2 regions of the Thalassotalea sp. SU-HH00458 genome follow, and region 1 is predicted to be linked to the other one. Evidence: predicted binding sites of a transcription regulator. Region 1 holds the regulator's gene; the other holds the start of a gene.
The links. Region 1 encodes LexA, which represses DNA repair genes until DNA is damaged. Its sites were predicted from a motif close to TACTGTATNNNNATACAGTA; they were not measured.
Positions count from the first base shown of each region.

Region 2: the regulator LexA is predicted to act here: its motif matches at 2,247-2,266, upstream of ABXH06_RS05420 (LexA family protein).

Region 1 covers NZ_BAABWW010000005.1:119,424-123,785, reverse strand. Annotated here, with positions in the region: gene coxB (cytochrome c oxidase subunit II) at 1-367, opposite strand, end outside; gene lexA (transcriptional repressor LexA) at 925-1,548, opposite strand; gene ABXH06_RS09330 (GNAT family N-acetyltransferase) at 1,769-2,893, shown strand; gene ABXH06_RS09325 (DUF938 domain-containing protein) at 2,917-3,528, shown strand; gene ABXH06_RS09320 (CoA transferase subunit B) at 3,588-4,244, opposite strand; gene ABXH06_RS09315 (CoA transferase subunit A) at 4,247-4,362, opposite strand, start outside.
Region 2 covers NZ_BAABWW010000003.1:39,099-43,460, forward strand. Annotated here, with positions in the region: gene ABXH06_RS05405 (YdeI/OmpD-associated family protein) at 1-81, opposite strand, end outside; gene ABXH06_RS05410 (hypothetical protein) at 144-443, opposite strand; gene ABXH06_RS05415 (Y-family DNA polymerase) at 575-1,831, opposite strand; gene ABXH06_RS05420 (LexA family protein) at 1,819-2,232, opposite strand; tRNA gene ABXH06_RS05425 (tRNA-Ser) at 2,906-2,996, opposite strand; gene ABXH06_RS05430 (TonB-dependent receptor) at 3,269-4,362, shown strand, end outside.

The sequences.
Region 1 (4,362 bases):
ACTCAATGTCTTGGTCAAAATATTTATAGTGCCATTTCCACTGAGAGCCAGTGACTTGAATAGTGATATCAGAATTATCGTTATTTTCCATGCTAACGAGTGTTTTCGTTGCGGGTACCGCCATGCCGATTAAGATGACAATAGGGATAACTGTCCACAGAATTTCCACCTTGGTACTTTCATGAAAAGTTGCTGGCTTTACCCCCTTTGATTTGCGATGGAACATGATTGACCAAAACATCGCCCCAAAAACCACAACACCAATTGCAGTACAAATATAAAGCGCAAACATATGAAGACCATATACTTCCTGACTTATATCAGTAACACCTTTGGTAAGATTTAACTGTTTATCTGCCCAAGCCATACTAGGAACTAATAGCCCTAGGAATAGCCAACTTAGGTTACGTCTCTTCACTCGACATCTCCTCCACCCTTTCTAAGTTTTAAAATCTTTAATATCATTAAAAAACGAATATCTTGATTTCTTTTAGTTGTTTTTGTTGTTATTTTTTCTGGCTATTTTTTAACCACTTAAAGTGCGCCTTATTATTATTTTTGTTCAATTTCTGTCCTAGAATTACTTAAATCTTGATCTAGGTCAATTCTTAATTTTCTTTAATAAAAGTAAAAACACTAACAATTACAATAGAGTATCAACTCTAAAACGTTAAAAAGTCCATTTTATATAGCCTGACGCCATAGGCTAAAAATCAAGCAATTGCTCTAATAAAATAATATCAGGTAGAAATGAGGGTGAATATTTTTTAATCAAAAAACAATCTAGTTTGAGAATACTAAGATTAAATAAGAATTATTCTTTATAAAAGTTCGGCTAAAGCATGAAAAGTGACAAAAAGTAAAAAATTGCTGACTTTTATTAAAAAGAGGAGAACAAAAGTCAGCAATATGGAAAAGTTAAATTTACATCCAGTCGGCAGAACGAATAACTCCTACAGCTATGCCTTCAACATTAAAATGTTGCGAAGTTAAATCAACTTTTATCGGTGAGAAATCTTCATTTTCAGCGTGAAGATAAACAACATTTCCTTCACGTTTAAATCGTTTTACCGTTACATCTTCATCAATTCGCGCAACAATCACTTGGCCATTTTGCACGTCAGTCGTTTGATGTACCGCTAATAAATCACCATCGAGAATGCCTATATCTTTCATACTTTCGCCATTTACTCGCAATAAATAATCCGCTGCAGGGTGAAATAAATTACCGTCAATTTTATAGTTATCTTCAACATGTTCTTGCGCCAGAATAGGTTCTCCTGCCGCAACACGACCAATTAACGGTAAGCCTTCTTCTTCAGTAAACTGTTCCGCTAAACGAATACCGCGCGACGTGCCAGGTAGCATTTCGATGTAACCTTTTTTAGCGAGTGCTTTTAAATGCTCTTCGGCGGCATTGGCAGATTTAAAACCGAAAAAATCGGCAATTTCAGCGCGCGTGGGTGGCATACCCGTTTGAGAAATATTTTCTTTAATAAGATCAAAAATTTGTTCTTGGCGTGGTGTAAGTGGTCGTAGGTTAGTCATTCGACAATTTCCTGTATATACTGACAGTTATAACTGTTAGTATATACAGGCTGTAAATAAACGCAACCCTGACTAGTCAAGTAAAAAACTTAATCGAGATATCAGACATAATGCTATATAAATGAATGAGATAAAAACCTCTCTATTCGCCATTGGTTATTATATCTGAAAGCAAAATCAGCTATGCTTAGCCAACGTTTCACTTAAAAATACGAGCCACGTGAAAGCAGAATTTCATCATAGTATTAATGATATTGCCAAAAACCAATGGCAAGCCGTAGAAAACTCTTTATGCCCACTGATGCATTATGAATTTTTCAAAGCGCTTGAAGATAGTACGTCTATTTGTATTAAGACTGGTTGGCAGCCTCATCATTTAACCTTATCTACTGATAAAACAATTCAAGCAATTATCCCGTTATATATTAAACAACACTCATGGGGCGAGTATGTGTTTGACTGGGACTGGGCACAAGCTTATCAGCACAATGGTTTAGATTATTATCCCAAGTTAGTCAGCACTATTCCTGTTACCCCCATTCCAAATGACAAGCTCCTAAGCGAAACGGTTGATTATCTGCAAATCATAAAAGTACTGATTGAGTATTGCCAGCAAAATGATATCAATAGCTGGCACTTGTTGTTTATTCCTGAAATTTCTCAAGCTGCTCAAGAAAAGTTACCTGATGACGTATATCTTCGCCATACGGTTCAGTTTCATTGGTTTAATCGTCAATATCAAAGTTTTGACCATTTCCTTTCAACATTTACCGCCAGAAAACGTAAAAACACCTTAAAAGAACGCCGTTCAATTGCTCAACAAGATGTTCAGGTTAAGCGGTTTGTCGGTAAAGACATTACCAAGAAACATTTAGATTACTTCTATTTAACTTACCAATTAACTTATTTAAAAAAAGGTCATCAGCCGCACTTAAGCTATGCTTTTTTTCAACAAATTTTTCAAACGTTACCGGATAATATTTTACTGGTAATCGCGAGTCGAGATGATCAATATATTGCTTGTTCATTGTTCTTTTATGATCATCAGCATTTATATGGTCGTTATTGGGGCTGTAGTGAATCAGTGAAAAATCTTCATTTTGAGCTTTGTTATTATCAAGGCATCGAATTTTGCATTGCTAATAAATTAGCGATGTTTAATCCAGGCACACAAGGTGAGCATAAAATACAACGAGGTTTTGAAGCCGTATTGACCTATTCTTATCATTGGATCAAACATGAACACTTCAAAACGCCGATAAAAAATTACTGCCAACAAGAACGAGTACAACTAAAGCGTTATCAAAAGCAATGTTTAGCGGCATTACCGTTTAAACAAAGCTAACGCGTCAACAAAAGGAAATTAGGATGGAATTAGCATTTTCTCAGGCCTGTGAAAACAACAAGTCTGCCATTTTATCAGTATTAAATCAGGCGTTTAGTACCACAAACAAGGTGCTTGAAATAGGCTCTGGCACGGGTCAACATGCCGTACATTTTGCTAAACATTTACCACAACTAATTTGGCAAACCAGTGATCTTGCCACCAATCATTTTTCTATCCAGCAAAGAGTCATTAACAGCGGTTTAAACAATATTCGCGCGCCTATTACCCTTGATCTTACTGAAGACTGGTCTTTTACTAACGACAACAGTACGCCTTTTTTTGATGGTATTTTCACTGCCAATACCCTGCATATTGTGAGCTGGCCACTAGTACAACGCTTTTTCACAGGCGTTGGCAATAATTTAGCGAAAGACGGAACCTTATGTATTTACGGACCATTTAACTACCAAGGTAAATTTACTAGCGCAAGTAATCAACAATTTGATACGTGGTTAAAAGAACGTGATCAACTCAGCGGTATTCGTGATTTTGAAGCCATAATTACCTTGGCAAATGCTGCCGGTTTTTCTTTAATCACCGACCACACTATGCCGGCAAATAACCGTTTATTAGTATTTAGAAAATGCGAATAAATAATTAGCAACGAATTAAAAAAAACGGCACTTTCAACGAGCCAAAGTGCCGAACTAGGTTAAACAAGCATTTCTTTTACGTTTTCACTAACAATTAATTCACCTTCCGTCAGCGCTTGAATTTCTTCAATAGAAACCCCTGGCGCATATTCTAATAAATGAAATTTACCTTGATGAATTTCTAAGTAAGCTAAGTCGGTAAGCACCTTTTTAATACAATTTTTACCTGTAAGCGGCAAAGTACAATTGGCGAGTAATTTAGAATCTCCATGCTTTGAAGCATGTGTCATGGTAACAATAATATTATCAGCACCGGCCACTAAATCCATTGCGCCCCCCATGCCTTTGATTAACTTGCCAGGGATCATATATGAAGCAATATTGCCATTCACATCCACTTCAAAGGCACCGAGTACTGTTAAATCAACATGGCCACCGCGGATCATGGCAAATGACTCAGCACTTGAAAATACAGACGCTCCGGTTGCCATAGTAACCGTTTGCTTACCGGCATTTATTAAATCGGCGTCAATTTCATCTTCCGTAGGAAATTGTCCCATGCCCAGAAGGCCGTTTTCTGATTGCAGCATAACCTCCATATTTTCAGGAATATAATTCGCCACTAAAGTAGGAATACCAATCCCTAAATTAACGTAATAACCGTCTTGTAATTCTTGAGCAACGCGCTTTGCCATTTGTTCTCGAGTTAACGCCATTTTTATTCTCCTGACTCTTGCTGCGAAGGACGAATCGTTCGCTGTTCAATGCGTTTTTCAAAGGTGCCGACAATCAGACGGTCGACATAAATACCTGAGGTATGAATTTGGTCTGGAT
Region 2 (4,362 bases), on a different contig from region 1:
AATCATTTCTTTTTCAATCAATAATTCAGCAAGAACCGCCGGTATTTTATGGAACAGACCATTTGAAAGTGTGTGATTCATGAGCAAAAACCTCCTTTATTTAGCATATCCTTTACCAGCTTAACTTTTTCGATAACTCAAGATTAATATTCGTTAATCGGCCAATAATCTTGATAGCCGGCAAGATATTCGACTGTTTTTGGACTTGGCGCTAAACATCGTGTTGCATTCGCTAACATCAATATTTCTTGAAAATTTGCAGTGATAAATAATTCAATATGGCAATGTAAGCCTTGTGATAGATATTGATAACCCGCCCACATATTTTTTGGCTCACCACAGGTATGATGTATTTTTATTAACTCATCTTTAAGGGTTTCAAGTGTTACTTGAGCTATATTGGCATCACCTAAATCTTTACAAAACCAAGTAGTGTTCGCCATAAAATAAACTCCTTTTATTTTTACTCAAGCAAACAGTATAGCGTTATATCGAGTTATTCAATACATTAGCAAATAGGCTTTTGTTAAGTCCATTGAATCACTTATCAAATATTGTGGATTGAATAATCTTGTTAACAACGTATTTTCGGGATGTCACGCCAGTTTGTGGTGTATTGAGGACTAAGAAATTGACGTTTCATATTCCACTTTTCGGTTTGTCCGGCACTGGCAATATTGATCGCCCCTGCTCCATAACGTTTATTAATGGTATCGAAGCACTGCATTAAAGCCGGATCACTTTTTTCAACGCTAAAAAGATCTCCTTGTTTAAATTGATCACTTGCCAGTTCAATAGCCCCCACTCCACACCGATAAAAATTAACGCCCGCCTGATATATTTGTGGTAACACCAATGAAACAATATTCGCTAAATAACTCGCACTATTGCTCGGAACAACCAGTGAATAAACAATGGCTTGCTTATAGTAATAATCATCATGTGGAGACGTTGAAGCAAACACCATTAACTTCTTAACCTGTGACGATTGCTGGCGTAGTTTTTTTGCCACAATACTGGCATGACTACACAATGCCGCTTTTAATACATGATAATCGCTAATGCGTTCACCAAAACTTCGTGTTGAAAATATCTCTTTTTTCGGCTCTTTAACCTCATCCCAAGTCAAACAACTGATGCCATTTAGTTCATTGACGGTCCGCTCAGACATAACACTAAATTGTTGACGAATATCTTTAGGATTTTGTTGGGCTAAATCAAAAGCACTATAAATATGTTGTGCGGCAAGCCTTTTACTAATGCGGCTTCCCACGCCCCACACTTCCGATGTTTGCATTCGCTGTAAAATTGGTGCTGCGCTATTAATATCATCAATTACAGCAACACCATCAAAACCATCCAGCTTTTTTGAGGCATGATTTGCTGCTTTGGCTAACGTTGCGGTAATGCCAAAACCAACGCCCACAGGTAAACGTATCTCTTTCCAGATGGCTTTTCTAATTTGGTGACCGTAGTCATACCAATTATCAATAACCTGATGAAAACGATCAAAATATAAAAAGGCTTCATCAATCGAATAAACATGTTGGTTATCACAATAACGAGCAATAATTGTCATCATGCGCTCTGATAAATCGGCATATAGCTCATAATTCGAAGAACGAATAACAACACCGTGTTTGTGTAATAAGTCTTTAATTTGAAAATAAGGCGTAAATTTAGGGATGCCTAATTTTTTAGCGATAGGACAAGCAGCACAAATACATCCATCGTTATTGGTTAATACCACCACAGGCTTATTACGGATACTAGGATCAAAAACCTTTTCAACAGAAGCATAAAACGAAGTGGCATCAACTAAGCAATACATGCTGAAAATTCTGGCACTTGATGATGTAAACGAATAGAACGAGTAACAACGCCTTCTAATTGAAAGTCATCTTCTGGTGTAATCATAACTGGCTGATGATGCTTGGACGCAGAAAGCAACCTAGCTTGTTGTTTATCAATTAATTTACAGACAAAGCAACCGTTAAAATTAGCCACAATAATGTCACCATTTCTTACGGTTAAAGATCTATCTACAATCAATAAATCACCATCAAAAATACCGACACCTTTCATTGAACCGCCTGATGCTTGGCCAATAAAAGTAGCATTGGGGTGTCGTATCAGTAATTGATCTAACGACAAACCTAATTCTTTATATTCTGCTGCAGGTGATTCAAAACCTGAAATTCCTGCTTCTATATATATCGGAATAACTTTCATAACGCTCACAAAATAACTGTATATAATTACAGTATACTTATCTATTGAAAATTAGAAAAGCTAAAAATATATATTTAACTGTTTGAGTTAAGATGTAGCGCTACAAACCCTTTTATTAAATTTATCATTGAAACCTGAAAAGCAAAAAGCCCGTCACTATCGTAACGGGCTTTTCTAAATATGGCGGTGAGATAGAGATTTGAACTCTACTCGAAGGTATTACGCTACAAACCCTAAAATTTATCTAACAAATTAAAGACGAAAAAAAACCGCTAACTTTTCAATTAGCGGTTTTTTAGAATATGGCGGTGAAATAGAGATTTGAACTCTACTCGAAGGTATTGCGCTACAAACCCTTATCTTGATTTTATCGTTGTAACTTAAAAAGCAAAAAGCCCGTCACTATCGTGACGGGCTTTTCTAAATATGGCGGTGAGCTAGAGCTTTGAACTCTACTCGAAGGTATTACGCTACAAACCCTAAAATTTATCTAACAAATTAAAGACGAAAAAAAACCGCTAACTTTTCAATTAGCGGTTTTTTAGAATATGGCGGTGAAATAGAGATTTGAACTCTACTCGAAGGTATTGCGCTACAAACCCTTATCTTGATTTTATCGTTGTAACTTAAAAAGCAAAAAGCCCGTCACTATCGTGACGGGCTTTTCTAAATATGGCGGTGAGATAGAGATTTGAACTCTAGAAGGGCTACAAACCCTTGCCGGTTTTCAAGACCGGTGCTTTCGACCACTCAGCCATCTCACCTGTGTGTTGCTTCGTTAAAAGCGGTGCGAATAGTAAAGACTACCAATATATTTGTAAAGGGTTATTTGAAAAAAATCTGTATTTTATTAAGAAAATATCAAGAATAAGCTTTCTCCCTTTCAATAAAAGCAATTGGTTAGTCAAAATGGTTGTTTAAACAAGACACTAAGATAAGTGACAAGAATAATAAATTATGGTTAAAAGTGCATAAAACTTTATGGTTGTGCTATGTTTTTATTAATAAAATATAATTTTTTAAAAGTTTCCTTCCTATGATAATTAAATTACCTACATTTATTGCTTGTAGTTTATGTAGTACCACTGTCTTTGCCCAAGAAAATTTTTTAGAAATAATAGAAGTTACCTCACAATTTAAAAAAGAAAACGTGCAGAAAGTCGCCATTTCAACCTCGGTAATAAATTATGAGCAATTTATCGAGCAAGATATCAACAATGCTACCGACCTCGCGAACATAACCCCCGGCATGTCATTTACTTCATTTGCACCTGGACAAGGAAATATGTCAATTCGAGGAATTCTCTCAAGTGAAGATGGCGCAGGAATGGATAGCTCTGTAGCGATATTTATTGATGGTTTATATCAAGGGCGAATGGCTCATTTAAATACTGAACTATACGAAATAGAACGTATTGAAGTGTTAAGAGGTCCGCAAGGTACAGTTTTTGGTAGAAATGCCATTGGCGGTGCCATTAATATCATTACTAAAAAGCCCGAAGATGAGTTTGCAGCCAATGTTTCAACGACGGTCGGTAGTTATAATACCTTACGATATAACGGCACGATTACAGGCCCCATCAATGAATATATGCAAGGTAAGATCAGTTTTAGTCATCGAGAGCACGACGGCTTTACCGAAAACATATTACTGAATGAAGAAAATCAAAATGAAGATAGCGACATTTTTCGAGCTCAGTTATCAATAAATGAAGCAAATTATCAATGGTATTTTTCTTATGAGAAAAGTACCGATGATCAAAATGATATGGGGCGAACCCCCATTGTAAATGGCAATTTTGACTATGTTAGTACTTGGCAAGCTTTGGGAGGAAAACCGTATTCTGCAACCTCTCCTATCTCTGGGTTTTCATTACGAGAAAGCGAAAGTATTACGATTCAAAATGACATTGAACTGGCTAATGGCAAAATAACGACAATTGTCGGATGGCGAGACAACTTATCTGACTGGGAAATGGCCAGTGTTGGCGCTCCTTTAGCGGGTAATTATGATCTCAATAATGGCATATTAGGTGCTGATGTTAATGATGATATTTATGAAAACGTTAAACAATATTCCATCGAATCACGTTGGTTAACTCAAATAAATCCTTCGTTAGATTTTACGCT